Regions from separate parts of the Scandinavium lactucae genome, predicted to be linked through region 4. Evidence: predicted binding sites of a transcription regulator. Region 4 holds the regulator's gene; each other region holds the start of a gene.
The links. The regulator LexA, encoded in region 4, represses DNA repair genes until DNA is damaged. The targets are predictions, from matches to a motif close to TNCTGTATGTACATACAGNA.
Positions count from the first base shown of each region.

Region 1 (4,204 bases), on a different contig from region 4:
TTTTGGCTTCAACCTGCTCACGGAAAAAGGCGGCCATTTCGGCCAGATGCAGCTCTTCATTGTCCATCGACGGCTCAACGCGCATCCGAGGAATGATGATTTTCCCTTGTTCGACGTGGTTAAACGGCGAATCGAGGGAAACAAAGCGGTCACCTGCTTTTTCCTTCAGGCCGCTCATCTCCTGCAAACGCGAGAAGCTATTAAGCGAACGCAGCGTGGCCGAGGTCACTACAATATGCGGCACACGCCGCCAGAGCAGCTTTTCCAGCTGATCGCTGACCCGAATGCCCACGCAGTGGAACCAGACGTGCGGCTGCCCATCGCGCTGGTCACGGGTCGCCCATTTGGTGACCGGCGCACCTGACGCCTGGACCATCGCCGCCAAGCGCCACAGTTTGCTTTGCGCTTCGAACATGCCCAGCGCGCGGTTCATTTGCAGCAGCACCCGGTGCAAACGAACGATATCGTGCGAGCCGGTTTTCTCACTGAGATCGTTGAGGAACAGCTCGGATAAACCCCGCAGCATTTCAGTGAGTTTCGCCAGCCGTTGACACAGCACCATCACTTCGTCTGGCAGTTCGCCCATCGCAAAGCGGTGTTCTGCTTCCGGCCCGGCAGGCATAAACAGACTGAGAATATTATTCAGCGAAACAATATGTTCATACAGCTCATCGCAATGTTCTTTCAGCCGTTCCGGCGAGGCCAGCGGGGGCACAGTTTTCGGCCGGAACTGCTCCATGCAGGTCGCCACCAGTTTGCTGAATAAATCGAGCTGCAAGCGATACCAGGGCGCGGTAATTTCGGCGCTCATTTCCAGTGCATCGCGGGCCACATCCGGCAGATGATGGCCTTCATCGAGCACCAGCAGCAAATTTTTCGCTTCAGGCAACACCGCTTCGCTTTCCATCGCCGCCATCACTAACGCATGGTTAGCGACCACCACTTCTGCTTCCTGAATTTCGCGGCGTGCCACGAAGAACGGGCATTCGCGGTAATAATGACAGTTGCGGTTGAGGCAGCTGGCTTTGTCGGTGCTCAGACGACGCCACAGGTCGTCATCAATGGCCTGATCGGTGTGATCGCGCAGGCCGTCCCATTTATAGCTGTCTAAATCGGCTTTCAGTTTGGCGCAGCGCTTCTGCTCTTCCTGATTATTCGGCGTGAGCTCGTCGTCGAGAAAGGCCAGTAAATCCTGCTGCGTCGGTTCGGTGCTGGAGAGCGCGGCCAGGTTACGGGGGCAAACATAGCGCCCACGGCCAAATGCAGCGGTGAAGCGCAGATCGGGAATGATTTTCTTTAGCAGCGGCAAGTCTTTGCTGTAGATCTGATCCTGTAAGGCGACGTTGGCGGTGCTGATGACCAGCGTTTTTTGCTCTTCGCGAGCAATTGCTATCCCGGGGATCAGATAGGAGAGCGTTTTACCCACGCCGGTTGGCGCTTCGATAGCCAGATGCCTGCCCTCGTCACCGGCGAGCGTTTTTGCCACGTCGGCAATCATCTGCCGCTGCGGTGCCCGGGGGATAAAATCGGGGATCTGTTCCTGGAGCGCCTTGTACCATGACGCGATTTGCGCCTTCAGCGCGGCGGTGAGTGCCATCGAAAAGTCCGAATACTGTATAAACAGCCACTATTCTGGCATTTTCCGGCGACGGGGGCAAAAAAAATGGCCGCGTTTGCGGCCATTCTCGTAAATTACTGCTCGCGAAGATTACTGCGCGGCAGCAGGCTTGCGCGGACGGCGTCGACGGGCGGCGGCACCATCGGCGGCGCGGCGTGGCTGTTCGCCTTCGCTACGGCGTGACTGACCGTTTCCAGCGGCTGGCTTATCGCTGCGACGTGCCTGACCATTGCCCGCAGGTTTGTCGCTGCGACGCGGTTGGCTCTGACCACGACCACCGCCACCACCGCCACGGCCCTGACGACCGTTGATGATAGGCTCGGCCTGAATGCTTGGGTCCACCTCGTAGCCTGGGAGGGCAATACGGGGGATCTCTTTCTTAAGCAGACGTTCGATGTCGCGCAGGAGTTTATGCTCATCGACGCAGACCAACGACAGCGCTTCACCGGTGGCGGCTGCACGTCCGGTACGGCCGATACGGTGAACGTAATCTTCCGGCACGTTCGGCAACTCGTAGTTCACCACGTGCGGCAGTTCTTCGATATCCAGGCCGCGCGCGGCGATATCAGTCGCCACCAGCACACGCAGGTCACCGGACTTGAAATCTGCCAGGGCGCGAGTACGAGCCCCTTGACTCTTGTTCCCGTGGATAGCGGCGCTGCGAATGCCGTCTTTGTTCAGCTGTTCGGCGAGGTGGTTGGCACCGTGTTTGGTACGGGTGAACACCAGCACCTGTTTCCAGTCGCCTTCGCCAATCATCTGGGACAGCAGTTCCCGCTTGCGCTTCTTATCGACGAAATGCACGTGCTGAGTGATCTGCTCGGAGGCGGTGTTACGGCGCGCGACTTCCACTTCCAGCGGGTTGTGCAGCAGCTTGGAGGCCAGCGATTTGATTTCATCAGAGAAGGTGGCGGAGAACAGCAGGTTCTGCCGCTTGGCAGGCAGCTTCGCCAGCACGCGACGGATGTCATGGATAAAGCCCATGTCCAGCATGCGGTCGGCTTCGTCCAGCACCAGAATTTCGACTTTATCGAGGCTCACGGCACGCTGATGTTCCAGGTCCAGCAAACGCCCCGGGGTGGCGACCAGTACGTCAACGCCGCCGCGCAGTTTCATCATTTGCGGGTTAATGCTCACGCCGCCGAAAACCACCATCGAACGAAGATTCAGATATTGGCTGTACTCACGCACGTTTTCACCCACCTGAGCCGCCAGCTCGCGGGTTGGGGTGAGGATCAGCGCCCGCACCGGACGACGGCCTTTAGCATGCGGTTCAGTCTGCGACAGCAGTTGCAGCAGCGGCAGGGTGAAGCCTGCGGTTTTGCCGGTACCGGTCTGCGCGCTGGCCATCAGGTCGCGGCCTTGCAGTACGGCAGGAATAGCTTGTTGCTGGATAGGGGTCGGCTGGCGATAACCCTGCTCTTCGACAGCACGCAGGATCTCGGCATTCAGGCCAAGGGTTTCAAAAGACATAACAACTCCGAACCGCCCCGACCATGACAGGTATCGTTTTCAGGGTGATAGTGGGTATACGACAAGACAAAAACGATAATGTCAGCAAGGGGCGGAGTGTAGCAGTTTTTGTGACGCACCGCATAAAATATCCCTCATCTCTTTTTCTGCGAAACTATTTACCGGTTCGGGTGGACAAGGTTAAAATTCAGTCATAATCTTAATCAATCGATTGATTAATTTTCAGAGGCGCGATGAATACCACGCCGATCACCAGCAAAGGCGAACAGGCCAAAAACCAGCTGATTGCCGCGGCTATTGCTCAGTTTGGCGAATATGGCCTGCATGCAACCACCCGCGATATCGCCAGCCTCGCCGGGCAAAATATCGCGGCAATCCCCTATTATTTCGGTTCGAAAGAGGATTTGTATCTCGCCTGCGCCCAGTGGATTGCCGATTTTATCGGGGTGAACTTTCGCCCCCACGCCGACGCCGCTGAGCAATTACTCAGCCAGCCCGCGCCGGATAAAGCCGCCATTCGCACGCTGATTCTGCAGGCCAGCAAAAATATGATCCTATTGTTGACCCAGGATGAAACGGTCAACTTGAGTAAGTTTATCTCGCGGGAGCAACTTTCGCCCTCCCCCGCCTATCAACTGATTCACGATCAGGTTATTGCCCCCCTGCACGGGCATCTGACGCAACTGATCGCGGCCTATACCGGGCGCGATGCGACGGATACCGATACCATTCTGCATACCCACGCCCTGCTCGGGGAGATCCTCGCCTTTCGTCTGGGACGTGAGACCATTCTGCTACGTACCGGCTGGACGCAATTTGATGCAGAAAAAGCGGAACGTATTTTTCAGGTGATTACCTGCCATATCGATCTCTTGCTGAACGGACTATCTCCAGGGAGTTGACGTCATGAAGAAACCCATCGCCATTATTTTGGTGGTCTTGATTATCGTTGCCGCGATTGCCGGAGGTGGAATCTGGTATCAGAGCCGAAAAGATACTGGCCTGACGCTGTACGGCAACGTCGATATCCGCACGGTGAATATGAGTTTCCGCGTCGGCGGCCGTTTGCAGGCGTTGCAGGTCGATGAAGGGGATGCGGTGAAAAAAGGGCAA
Region 1 covers NZ_JAWXRD010000038.1:55,224-59,427, forward strand. Annotated here, with positions in the region: gene dinG (ATP-dependent DNA helicase DinG) at 1-1,597, opposite strand, end outside; gene rhlE (ATP-dependent RNA helicase RhlE) at 1,709-3,091, opposite strand; gene cecR (transcriptional regulator CecR) at 3,325-3,993, shown strand; gene hlyD (secretion protein HlyD) at 3,998-4,204, shown strand, end outside.
Region 1: a site for LexA is predicted at 1,611-1,630, ahead of dinG (ATP-dependent DNA helicase DinG). Genes of this name have one in related genera too.

Region 2 (4,204 bases), on a different contig from region 4:
TGCACCGGCACCCGATGCAGACTGATAGGTCATCACACTCATCCATTCAATGAGATCGGCCTTTATCAGCCCGGCGAGCCCCATGAGACTCAGCGTGATCGAACAGTTGCCGCCGACAAAAAGCTTAATTCCCTCTTTGACTGCCCGATCGATATTGGCGCGATTGACGGGATCGAGAATAATGCAGGCTTTTTCATCCATCCGCAGCGCTGAGGCGGCATCAATCCAGTAGCCCTTCCAGCCATGGGAAATCAATGCAGGATAGACCGCTTTAGTATAATCCCCGCCCTGACACGTTATGATGATGTCCATTTCCGCAAGCGCTTCAATCGAATTAGCATCCTTGAGCGTATAGGTCTTGTCCCCGATGACCGGACCCGCAGCCCCCACGCTGGAGGTACTGTAAAAATGCGCAGAAATATCCTTAAAATCATTTTCTTCCAGCATCCGTTGCAGTAGAACAGAACCGACCATTCCCCGCCAACCCACAATGCCAACTTGCTTCATTTTGCGTAACCTTAACAACGTTATGTAAATGTTAATTTATATCAGTGATTGTTATATATCATCCCTGGGTAAACGTCATCATCAGTCACGTCAAATACCCAGATTATTAAAATATTTCATACTGTTATCAGGATTGGTTATTGAGATCTCACCCTGGACGGAAACGAAGCCTCCGCCCACCTTAAATTCCCTGTTGCTCTTTACCGGGCGCGTCTCCTGCAGCGTTCTTAGGGAATAATGCGCGCGGCTCTCAGCTGCATGAACAGGCTGAAGAACATGTCGTCGGTGGCCTGCATACGCGTGAACCCCGCCCGGCGAAGCTTACTGCCATCACCAAACATGTCGTAATTCCAGCCAAACACGAAATCGGCAAAACGTCCGTCGCTCAGCTGTAAAATATCCGCTTCCACCAGTCGCTGCCCGGCAAGTTCACGCCATATCCCACCATAGTCCTTAAATAACTGGTGAAATGACAACCTGACCGGCGGGGCGTATTCCAGCTCAAACCAGCGTGCAATGCCCGGCCACAGCTCACTCCAACGCCAGACATCACCGTTATTCACGTTGAACGCCTGATTCTCTGCCACCGGCGATGTCGATGCCCACAGCGTAGCCTCTGCCAGCAATTCGCCGTCAGTATGATCCACGATGCTGTGCCAGGTTTGTTCTGAACCCGGAAAGCGCAAAGGTAAACCCAGGGCCTTACACAACGACGCATACAGGGCGATGCTCAGCGCAAGATTCATGGTGTTTCCAGGCACCGTGCTCCCCACAACACCCGGTCTGATGGCATTCCAGTGCCACGTTTTTCCCCGTTGAAATTGGCTGAGCCACGTCAGCTGAGCGGCATTAAACTCAGCCCCGGGAACCCCAGGATCGCTTTCACGCGCCGGGGTTTTGAACGGTCCAAGATGTGCGCCGTAGACTTTATATCCCTGCATCAGACTTACCGTTTTTAGGGGTGTCGTTTTCTCTATGTTGCTGACCAGGTTGCGTAGCATGGTGACATTCGGTTCAACCATTTCTGTCCAGTTCGCGGCGTTCAACCAGGCGCTGTAAAAAATATGCGTGACGCCATTGAGAGGCTGCAACATTCGGGCGCTGTGCTGTTCGTCGAGTAAATCGACGTTTATGAGCGGAATGCCTTCAGGATGGGATTCAGCATGGCGGCTCAGGCCGATGACCTCCCACTCATTGTGCAGCAGCGTTTTGACCAACTGCCTGCCAACAATACCACTGGCACCAGCGACCAGCGCGACGTGTTTTTGCTGGGTATTATTCATGATGTTTCTCCCGATAAGGTGACAGGTACAGTGTGATATATTATTTTTTTCACACATACCCCATGAAATCGATGGCACTTATAAGCAGAATCATTAAATGAATAATAAGCTCAATGCCATTTCCACCTTTTTACGCGTCGCAGAAGCGGGCTCTTTTTCTGCTGCCGCCCGCCAGAGCGGGATGAAACAATCGGCCATCAGTCAGCAGATCGCGGCCCTCGAGGAAGCACTCGGTGTGGTGTTGCTGCATCGAACCACGCGAGTGATGGTGCTGACCGAACAGGGAGAACGTTACCGACATGATATGCAGATTCTGCTGGACGCCATGCGTGAAGCAGAAAGGCGGCTGAATCCTGCCGAACCTGAATTTCAGGGCAAGGTGCACGTGCAGTTGCCGAGCGGGCTGGGACAGCTTTTTCTGCCCCATCTGCTGTTGCTTCAGAAAATGCATCCCGGATTGCAGCTCAGGCTTTCACTTGATGATCGCCTCGCCGATCTTGTCACGGAACAGGTGGATGTCGCGCTGAGACTGAGCCATGAGCCGCCGAACGCGCATCCGGCGCGCGTGCTGGCGCGTATTGAAACGGCGCTCTTTGCTGCCCCCGATTTTAATCCGGTTCATTCGGTGGACGAGTTGGCTGCCCATCCACACGTACGCTTCAGCGGCATCGGGCCGGACGCGCCGTTACGGTTAGTCTGTGGGGATGAAACTATCGACGTAAAAGTGAATACTGTTTTCCGGGCCAACAACAGTGACGCGCTGTTACAGGCGCTCGAGGCAGGTATCGGTATCGGTGGCATGCAGCGCCCCCTCGCGGCCAGGGCTTTACAATCCGGCAGACTGGTTCCGGTATTACCCGCTTACCGATTACCGGACCGCTTCCTCTATGCCGTCTATCCCGATGCCCGCTTTATCCCGCAGAGGGTCAGAAGCATTATCAGGATGATCGAACAAGTGCTGCCTGAGATAACGGGCAATCGCTAACGGCGGGTAAACCTCCCGACGGCAAGAAAGCGGCCATTTTATTTTGTATTGATCTTCAACGGCTTTCCGGGATCCGCCGTCAGGGCACTTGATCATTCCCATCAATCCCGGCAATACTGTATATATAAACAGTATTTCCGAGGTTGTTTACTGATGAAGCCCATTCCTTCCACTGACACAGAGAGTGCCATCGCCCTGCCGCTCTTTACCGAGCGCGTCTCCTGCGGCTTTCCGAGCCCGGCGGCGGACTATATTGATGAAGCAATCGATCTGGTGAAAAGCCTGATCCCGCATCCCTCTGCCACCTACGTTTTGCGCGTATCAGGCGATTCGATGCGCGATGCAGCGATCGTGCCGGAGTCAATGTTGCTGGTGGATTCCAGCCTGCGGGCAGGCGATGGCGATATCGTGGTGGCCCGTCTGAGCAGCGGATTTACCGTCAAGCGTCTGCGGCTGCACCCTGCCCCACATCTGATGCCGGAGAATCCGGCCTATTCACCGATCCCCCTTCACGAAAGCGACGACGTGCAGATCCTCGGGGTGGTCACCACAGTGATCACTCTGCCGCAGCGGTCTGCCCCGCACAAACAGAAATGAAAGTGTCGCTTTCACCACCAGCTGTATATTTATACAGTTATGCGAAAAATTTTAACATGATGGGTCGCCCCACCGGCCCCTCCATTTGCCAAACGAAATGATAGCGACCAGGCTTAAAGGGATACCTTCTTAAAAACTAAGGAGACACGATGAAGAAAGGCCCGTTAATTATCCTGTTTTGTTTACTCGGTGTGCAAAGCGTTCAGGCGCAAGAAACCGGAGGGCTCAAAGAAAACGTCGCCCCGCCTCCTGCGCATAAAATTGAAGATGGCTATCGCGGAACCGATGATGCACGCGTGATGACCGTCAAATTTGCCAAAACCATGCATGATGGCGCGACGCTTTCCTTACGGGGTAATCTCATCAAGCATAAAGGTGACGATCGCTATGTCTTCCGCGACAAAACGGACACCATCGACGTTATCATCCCGAAAGCCGTTTTTGACGGGCGCGAAGTTCAACCCGATCAGATGATCAGCATCAACGGCAGCCTCGACAAGAAATTGTCACCGCCGGTTGTCCGAATCGACCGTCTTCAAAAATAAACGCCCACTTATGCCCTGGCGGGTTCCGCCAACCGCGACAACAAACCTGTCAGGGCATAAGCAGTGGCTTGGGTAATGACCGCCTCACAATCGCCGTCAAAATGAACACATTCGCTGACGATGTCCGATGGCGATAAGTACCAGGCAAACCAGACGGTTCCGGCTGGTGTGCCATCCTCACCCCCATCAGGCCCGGCATAGCCGCTGACGGCAATGCTCACCTGCGCACCCGTGCGGGTAATTGCCCCTGCTGCCATTTCGGTGACGGTTTCCTGGCTCACGGCGGT
Region 2 covers NZ_JAWXRD010000040.1:82,227-86,430, reverse strand. Annotated here, with positions in the region: gene asd (aspartate-semialdehyde dehydrogenase) at 1-507, opposite strand, end outside; gene SIK69_RS18075 (SDR family oxidoreductase) at 735-1,790, opposite strand; gene SIK69_RS18070 (LysR family transcriptional regulator) at 1,888-2,775, shown strand; gene umuD (translesion error-prone DNA polymerase V autoproteolytic subunit) at 2,929-3,372, shown strand; gene SIK69_RS18060 (YdeI family stress tolerance OB fold protein) at 3,522-3,917, shown strand; gene SIK69_RS18055 (2-oxo-tetronate isomerase) at 3,926-4,204, opposite strand, start outside.
Region 2: a site for LexA is predicted at 2,890-2,909, ahead of umuD (translesion error-prone DNA polymerase V autoproteolytic subunit). Genes of this name have one in related genera too.

Region 3 (4,204 bases), on a different contig from region 4:
GGCGATGATGCCCTGAATGGCTTCAACGCTCATGCCTGGTTTGATGTAGTCGCTGAGGTTATCAAGCAGCAGCACACGCTTCTGGTTGTCACGGACCTTTTTCTCAACGTCCTGAATTTCGCGCTGCAGTTTGTTTTTACGACGGAACAGACGAACAAACTCCAGAACGTCCTGGAACGAAGGTTTGGTTGTTTCCATTTTTACACCCCTGATAATTGAGATTCGGATTCGTAAAACAGCCGCTAAGGGTAAACATAACTGCTGGCGGCCGTGAATGACAATGGTTTTTGCTCTGGGTTCATCATAACCCTAAACGCAGCTGAATCGAAACAAGCGCAGGATAAACCCTGATCATATGGATGTTATTTGCGCAACGCCCGGCAGATCAGATGCGACAATAGTTCCAGCTGTCGCGCCAGTTCCATACTCAACCATACATAGCCATGCATCGAGGTTTCTGCCAGGTTTTCGTCCTGATGCTCGCGCATCAGTTGGCGCAATTCCGTCACTATCTCGTTAAGCTTTTCGTTGTTAGCAAGGATGGGCTGCGGGTTACCTTCATACAACGCGTGGGCGATAGTCAGCAACGTCTGCTGCGTCATGGTTTGCATGTCGCGCAGCGTATGCGCGTTAAGCATCACGTAATGACTGGTGCGAGAAGCCCAGTAGGCGTTGATCTGCAGTTCCAGCATACAAACCAGGTTGCGGTTGACCGTCTGGATGCCTTCGAATATGGATTTCTGTATATGCGTCTCTTTGCTGGCAGGCGTGATAAAGCCGCGCATTTTGACCACGTCAGTCAGGATTTTCTGCAAACGGCGTTCGAGTCGCGGACGCTCAAGTAAATTGGGTGAGAACCCGGTTTGATACAGGCGGTTAAACTCAGTGACATAGTTCGCCATCTGAATACGCCAGTGGATGAATGCCCGCTGCGGCCAAATCCCGGTAAACAGCATTGCCAGCAGCGAGCCAATGACCACATCCCCGCTTCGCCACAGCGCGATATGCATATCGCCTGCGGGTGCGCCGACCACCACCGCAAGGGTGATGCCGATCAGTAAGGCCTGATAGGGCTTCTTGCCCAGCGCCAGCCAGCCGCAGAGGAACATCGCCGCCGCACACCATAACATCATCAGCGGCAACGATATCAATTCAAGCTTTAGCGCTACAAGCCCCAGTGCAGAACCAAATATCGTGCCACCGATACGCTCAAATGCGCGCGGGACCACATTTCCCCAGAAGGAGATCGGGCCCATGATGACCACGATAGTAATCAGAGGCCACGTCCCTTCTGGCACATCAAAAAGGCGCACCAGCAGGAACGTCAGCACAAAGGCCAGAGCAATACGCACACCGTGAACCACACGGTAGTGACGATATAAACGGATTTCGAAAGGGCTTAACGATTTATCGGCGCGCACACCTGCTCTCCGCCAGGACAGAAAACACAATTGTATCTGTTTTTCTACGGCTGGCATCACGTCTGCGCAAATAACCTTTCAATTACCAGGCTTGTTAACCTCAAAACGCGCGTTTTTTAACAGACACATACATCTCGATATCCCAGTGCCCATCTTTGTTACCGTCATTGAGGTACAGTTCAAAGCACGGTTTCTCGTCTATCTCATGCTCGTTGTCCTGCAACACGCTATTGAAGAACTGATACCACGGCGTCGAGAAATCGTTCCCGATAACGCGCGCTTGAGCTTTCGCGTACAACCCGGCCGCGATTTCCGTCACAATCACCCCTTCGCTATTGGCCGGGGGCGTAAAGCCCTCATCGACGGTGACGACCGTATCGCAGCGCAGTTTTTCCGCTGGCACCTGGTCTGGATTGTCGTAATAGACCGCTACCCATTCTCTGGCGGGGATCTTCTGCCCGTTAACCCACATCGCTAACTGTTCAAACCCCTGTTTAACGGTCTTTTCCCACGGGCCTACCATGTGAAAACCTGCCACTACACGCCGATTTTCCTGCTTGATGCTGTAATCCATATTGCCTCCGCGACTACGTTTACTGGATAAATATACATGCAAAACTTAGCAAACAGCCCCGATTGAGTATGTGCGATATTTCACAGAACGGAAAAGTAAAACGCCCTCCGAAGAGGGCGCAATGTCTGGTCGATAACGTCAGGATTTGTGGTGCATCCAGTCGCTAAAGCGGGAGAACATGCCACCTTTGCCGACGCTTTCCAGCGTCACCAGCGGCCAGTGGGCGACAATCTTATCGCCATCGTAGAGCTCAATTTCGCCCACGCGCTGATGCGCGGCAATCGGTGCCTCAAGCTCTTTCTTATCCATCACGTATTTGGCTTTAATGTTCGGTACTTCGGCCTTCGGCAGCGCCAGCCAGAAGTCCTGATCGGTGCCGAGATCGATGTGCTCTTGAGAGCCATACCAGATCCGCTCTGTGCCCACCTTTTTACCGTTATGGAGGATTTGCACCGTATCAAAGTTCTGTTGACCCCACTGCAACAGCTTCCGCGCCTGATCTTCACGACCTTTAGGGCTTTGCGCCCCCATTACGACCGCTATCAGACGACGCTTCCCGTCGACGGCAGAGGCGATCAGGTTAAAGCCCGCGCTGGCGGTATGCCCTGTTTTCAGCCCGTCGACATTCAGCGTTTTATCCCACAGCAGGCCGTTCCGGTTGTTCTGCGTGATACCGTTCCACGTCAGACTCTTTTCGCTGTACATATGATAGAAGTCTGGCTCACCGTGAATGATAGCCCGGGAAAGGACCGCCAAATCGTATGCTGAACTGTGCTGTCCTGGCGCATCAAGACCGTGCACTGTTTCGAAATGGGTGTCTTTCAGGCCCAGCTTCTTCACGTAATCATTCATCATGTTGACGAACTGCGGCTGGCCGCCCGCGACATAGTCAGCCAGCGCCACACAGGCATCGTTCCCGGAATCGACAATCAGGCCACGGCTTAAATCGTGGACGCTGACCCGATCGCCTGCTTTCAGAAACATCAGTGAAGAGCCGTCAAACACCGGATTGCCTTTGGCCCAGGCATCGCGTCCGACGGTGACGATGTCATCGGGTGAAATACGGTGGCTGTCGATAGCGCGGTCCACGACATATCCGGTCATCAACTTAGTGAGGCTGGCGGGATTACGCTGCTGGTGTTCATTACCGGCAGTCAGAACCTGGCCTGTAGTGAAATCCATCAACACCCAGGACGCAGCCTGGATAGCGGGAGGTTGTACCGGTGCGGGAATAAAATCTGCGGCAACTGCGCAGGAAATGCTCGACGCGAGCAAAGAAACAGCAATAAAAATACGGCCTTTCAACAGCATATCCTCAACGTTCTCAAATTCACGTTCTTTTTACGGCAGTTGCGCTTTCCTGACAGCGTTTAATTGCAAGAAAATATGACATTTCCTGCGAGCGACGCCGCGGGAATGCCCCTCTCCGCTTCTGATGAACGGGCAAATCGTTTACCATAACCGGCTAACGCGCTCACGGGTAACAGACAGACCATGCAAGAAACGCAACCGCAAGCCGGATTCCTGTTTCATGATTATGAAACCTTCGGCACCAGCCCGCAGCTGGACAGGCCAGCACAGTTCGCAGCCATTCGCACCGACGCTGATTTCAACATCATCGGCGAACCTGAGGTGTTCTACTGCAAGCCCGCTGACGATTATCTGCCCCAGCCTCAGGCGGTGATGATAACCGGGATAACCCCGCAGGAAGCGCTGGCAAAAGGCGATAACGAGGCAACTTTTGCCCGTCGTATTCATGACCTGTTTACCGTGCCGAAAACCTGCGTGGTGGGCTACAACAACGTCCGTTTCGATGATGAAGTCACGCGCAATATCTTTTATCGCAACTTCTACGACCCGTATGCCTGGAGCTGGCAGAACAATAACTCTCGCTGGGATCTGCTCGACGTAATGCGCGCCTGCTACGCGCTGCGCCCGGAAGGGATTAACTGGCCAGAGAACGACGACGGTTTGCCAAGTTTCCGGCTCGAACACTTGACCAAAGCCAACGGGATTGAGCACAGCAATGCCCACGACGCGATGGCCGATGTGTACGCCACTATCGCGATGGCGAAGCTGGTTAAAACCCGCCAGCCGCGGCTGTTTGACTATCTCTATACCTACCGTGGCAAGAACAAACTGGCGACGCTGATTGACGTACCGCAAATGAAACCGCTGGTGCATATTTCAGGCATGTTCGGTGCCTGGC
Region 3 covers NZ_JAWXRD010000027.1:276,883-281,086, forward strand. Annotated here, with positions in the region: gene SIK69_RS09380 (DUF496 family protein) at 1-198, opposite strand, end outside; gene SIK69_RS09385 (FUSC family protein) at 363-1,421, opposite strand; gene sbmC (DNA gyrase inhibitor SbmC) at 1,522-1,995, opposite strand; gene dacD (serine-type D-Ala-D-Ala carboxypeptidase DacD) at 2,134-3,300, opposite strand; gene sbcB (exodeoxyribonuclease I) at 3,490-4,204, shown strand, end outside.
Region 3: a site for LexA is predicted at 2,016-2,035, ahead of sbmC (DNA gyrase inhibitor SbmC). Genes of this name have one in related genera too.

Region 4 (4,204 bases):
ACCGAGATTACGCAGTTTGCTCAGGCCGCGCAGCATCTGCGGCAGACTCTCTTTCTCTTTGGTCGCCCCACGCAGCTCTTTGGCGTAGGTGCCCACTTCCATCACGTGCTCGTAGCCGATGTAAATAGGCACGAGAGTGATTGGACGGGTGCCGCCACGCAGCATCGCCTGAATGGTCATCGACAAGGTGCCGGTTTTCGGATCCAGCAGACGACCGGTACGGGAACGCCCGCCTTCCACGAAGTATTCAACGGAATAGCCGCGGCTGAACAGCTCGCCTAAGTATTCGCGGAATACGGTGGAATACAGCTTGTTACCTTTGAAGGTACGACGAATAAAGAACGCGCCCAGGCGGCGGAAAATCGGGCCCGCGGGCCAGAAATTCAGGTTGATGCCTGCGGCGATATGCGGCGGCACCAGCCCCTGGTGATAAAGCACGTAAGAGAGCAGCATATAGTCCATGTGGCTGCGGTGGCAGGGCACATAGACAATCTCATGGCCGTCGTGCGCCAGCTGACGCACGCGCTCGGCGTTATTGACGTTGATCCCCTGGTACAAACGGTTCCAGGTGAAGCCGAGTACGCGGTCGGTGAGACGAATCATCTCGTAAGAGAAGTTGGCGGCAATCTCTTCCATCAGCGCAATGGCGTTCTGCTGTGCTTTTTCATGGGAGATTTTCTTGCTGCGCGCTTCGTCTTCTACCGCACGGGCAATCGCTTTGGATGCCAGCAGCTTATTGAACAAGTCCTGACGGGCAGGCAGACGCGGGCCGACGGCAGCCAGACGCTGACGGGCAAAATGGGTACGCGCCACGCGGGCCAGCTTCTGAGCGATAATTTTATCGGTGCCGTGCTCGGTGGCCATGCGGCGCAGCGACACGGACGGCGAGAAACGCACGAAGCTGTCGCGACCAAGCCAGGTCACGGCGAAGAATTTCTGGAAGCCGTTCATCATGCGCAGAGGCGGATTGGCTTCGCCTTTTTCACGGCCCGGTGAGCGACCAAACATCACCGACACTGGAACCATTTGCACATCGAGTTCTGGATTGCTGCGATGCAAATCCAGATAATGATGGAAGAGCTTGATAGACTCTTCTTTCGGCGTGTAATACGTAAACGCGCGCGGCCCGCCGTGAATGAACACGTAGCGCGGCAGCACGGTGCCGTCGATCTCCAGCGGTTCCAGCGGATCCGGGAGGTCATGCGCCAGACATTGGGCGCGTAACGTCAGCAGGTCTGCTTTCGAGTTATACGGCAGAACATACATAATTGGGCGTGAGGTATCGAGTCCCAGTTCCTCGGCAGGATTTGCCGGGATAGACTTGCTTTTTACCAGCACGCTTAATGGTAAATTCAGTAATTTATAGTAAATTCGTGGCCAGCCAGACATAAACGATGTAAAGCCTCTGGTTAATCATGCAAATGCGCCGCAAGGATAACAGAAAGTACACAGAATATCTGTTCTACCACGCGCGGCGCACACCGACATTGACGCTAATAATGCAAAAGGTTCTTTTGATGGCAAATGATACCACCGGGTTCACCCGAATCTTCAAAGCGGCAGGCTATTCCTGGAAGGGTTTCCGCGCCGCATGGCAAAACGAAGCGGCCTTTCGCCAGGAGGGAACCGCCGCCATTATCGCCGTCATCATCGCCTGTTGGTTAGACGTGGATGCGATCACTCGGGTGCTACTGATTGGCTCGGTCCTGTTGGTGATGATAGTGGAAATTCTCAACAGCGCGATCGAAGCCGTGGTCGATCGCATCGGCACAGAACGTCACGAGCTGTCCGGGCGAGCGAAAGACATGGGCTCCGCCGCGGTGCTGCTGTCGATTATGGTCGCTGTCTTCACCTGGGTGTCGCTGCTGTGGACGCATTTTCGCTAACGCTCGCATAATTACGCAAACGTCTGGTTTTTTGTGCGTTTTGCGGTTCCAAAATCGCCATTAGCTGTATATACTCACAGCATAACTGTATATACACCCAGGGGGCGGAATGAAAGCGTTAACGACCAGGCAGCAAGAGGTGTTCGATCTTATTCGGGATCACATCAGCCAAACCGGCATGCCGCCAACGCGTGCGGAAATCGCGCAGCGCTTGGGGTTCCGTTCCCCGAACGCGGCTGAAGAGCATCTGAAAGCGCTGGCACGTAAAGGCGTCATCGAGATTGTTTCCGGCGCATCCCGCGGTATTCGTCTGCTGATTGAAGAAGAATCAGGCATTCCGCTGATTGGCCGCGTCGCAGCGGGTGAACCCCTGCTGGCACAGCAACATATCGAAGCACATTACCAGGTCGATCCGGCGATGTTTAAGCCGAGCGCCGATTTCCTGCTGCGCGTCAGCGGTATGTCGATGCGTGATATCGGTATTCTTGACGGCGATCTGCTGGCGGTGCATAAAACCCAGGACGTGCGTAACGGCCAGGTGGTTGTCGCCCGTATTGATGACGAAGTGACCGTGAAACGCCTGAAAAAGCAGGGCAGCACCGTTGAACTGCTGCCGGAAAACAGCGAGTTTTCCCCGATTGTGGTCGATCTGCGCCAGCAGAACTTCTCCATCGAAGGGCTGGCGGTTGGCGTTATCCGCAATGGCGAATGGCAGTAACCGTCTCGTCAGGCCGGAATTAAGTATTTTCAGTGGCACCGTTCTGGTGCCATTTTGTTATCTTTTTTACCTCATTCACTCGTACAGGTTTTCTCATGTCGCTCTTCAGCGCTGCGGACAAGGCATTGTGGCGTCTTGCGCTACCCATGATTTTCTCCAACATCACCGTGCCACTGCTTGGCCTGGTGGACACGGCGGTTATCGGCCATCTCGATAGCCCGGTGTATCTCGGCGGCGTAGCGGTCGGCTCAATGGCGACCAGCTTCCTGTTTATGCTGCTGCTGTTCCTGCGGATGAGCACTACCGGCCTGACCGCGCAAGCCTTCGGCGCAAAAGACCCCGTTCGCCTCGCCAGAGCGCTGGTGCAGCCGTTGCTTCTGGCGATTGGCGCTGGAGCAGCCATCGTGCTGCTGCGCACCCCGTTGATTGACCTGGCGCTGCATATTGTTGGCGGCAGCGAGGCGGTACTCGAACAGGCCCGCCGCTTCCTCGAGATTCGCTGGCTGAGCGCGCCTGCATCGCTGGCTAACCTGGTGCTGCTGGGCTGGCTGCTTGGGGTTCAATATGCGCGGGCCCCGGTAATTTTGCTGGTGGTCGGCAATGTGCTGAACATCGCGCTCGATTTATGGCTGGTGATGGGCCTGCACATGAACGTGCAGGGAGCCGCGCTGGCCACGGTCTGCGCCGAATACGTGACTTTTTTCATCGGCCTGCTGATGGTGCGTCGGGTGTTACACCTGCGCGGCATTTCGTGGGCGCTAATGAAAGATGCCTGGCGCGGTAATATTCGCCGCCTGTTGGCGCTCAACCGCGACATCATGCTGCGTTCGCTGCTGCTGCAGCTATGCTTTGGCGCGCTGACGGTATTAGGTGCCCGGCTTGGGAGTGACATCGTCGCGGTCAACGCGGTGCTGATGACCATGTTGACCTTTACCGCCTACGCGCTGGACGGCTTTGCCTACGCGGTGGAAGCCCACTCCGGGCAGGCGTATGGTGCGCGTGATGACAGCCAACTGTTGCAGGTCTGGAAAGCGGCGTGCCGTCAATCCGGCATTGTCGCCCTGGCGTTCGCGCTAATTTATGCGCTAGCGGGAGAACAGATTGTTGCCATGCTGACGTCCATCACTGAGCTGCGGGAACTGGCCGATCGCTACGTTATCTGGCAGGTGGTTCTGCCGGTGATCGGCGTGTGGTGTTATCTGCTCGACGGCATGTTTATTGGTGCCACGCGTGGGGCGGAGATGCGTAACAGCATGGCGGTGGCGGCGGCGGGTTTTGCCCTGACTCTGTTCACTGTGCCCGTTCTCGGCAATCACGGATTATGGTTGGCGCTGGCGGTATTCCTCGCCCTGCGCGGCCTGGCGCTGGCGTGGATTTGGCGGCGTCACGGGCAACACGGAACCTGGTTTTCGTAGCTGCTTCGTTTTTAGTCGATGGTTAAAGATTCTGAATAATCTTCAGCAGGCAAAATCCTTACCTATACTGATTACCACGTCCAGCAGAAAACAGTGTTTTACGGACGATGTTATTTCACTCTCTCCACCGAACTAAGAGGAATGGATCATGAATAAAGACGAAGTCGGCGGTAACTGGAAACAGC
Region 4 covers NZ_JAWXRD010000036.1:85,291-89,494, reverse strand. Annotated here, with positions in the region: gene plsB (glycerol-3-phosphate 1-O-acyltransferase PlsB) at 1-1,389, opposite strand, end outside; gene SIK69_RS15880 (diacylglycerol kinase) at 1,518-1,886, shown strand; gene lexA (transcriptional repressor LexA) at 1,996-2,604, shown strand; gene dinF (MATE family efflux transporter DinF) at 2,700-4,019, shown strand; gene SIK69_RS15865 (CsbD family protein) at 4,168-4,204, shown strand, end outside.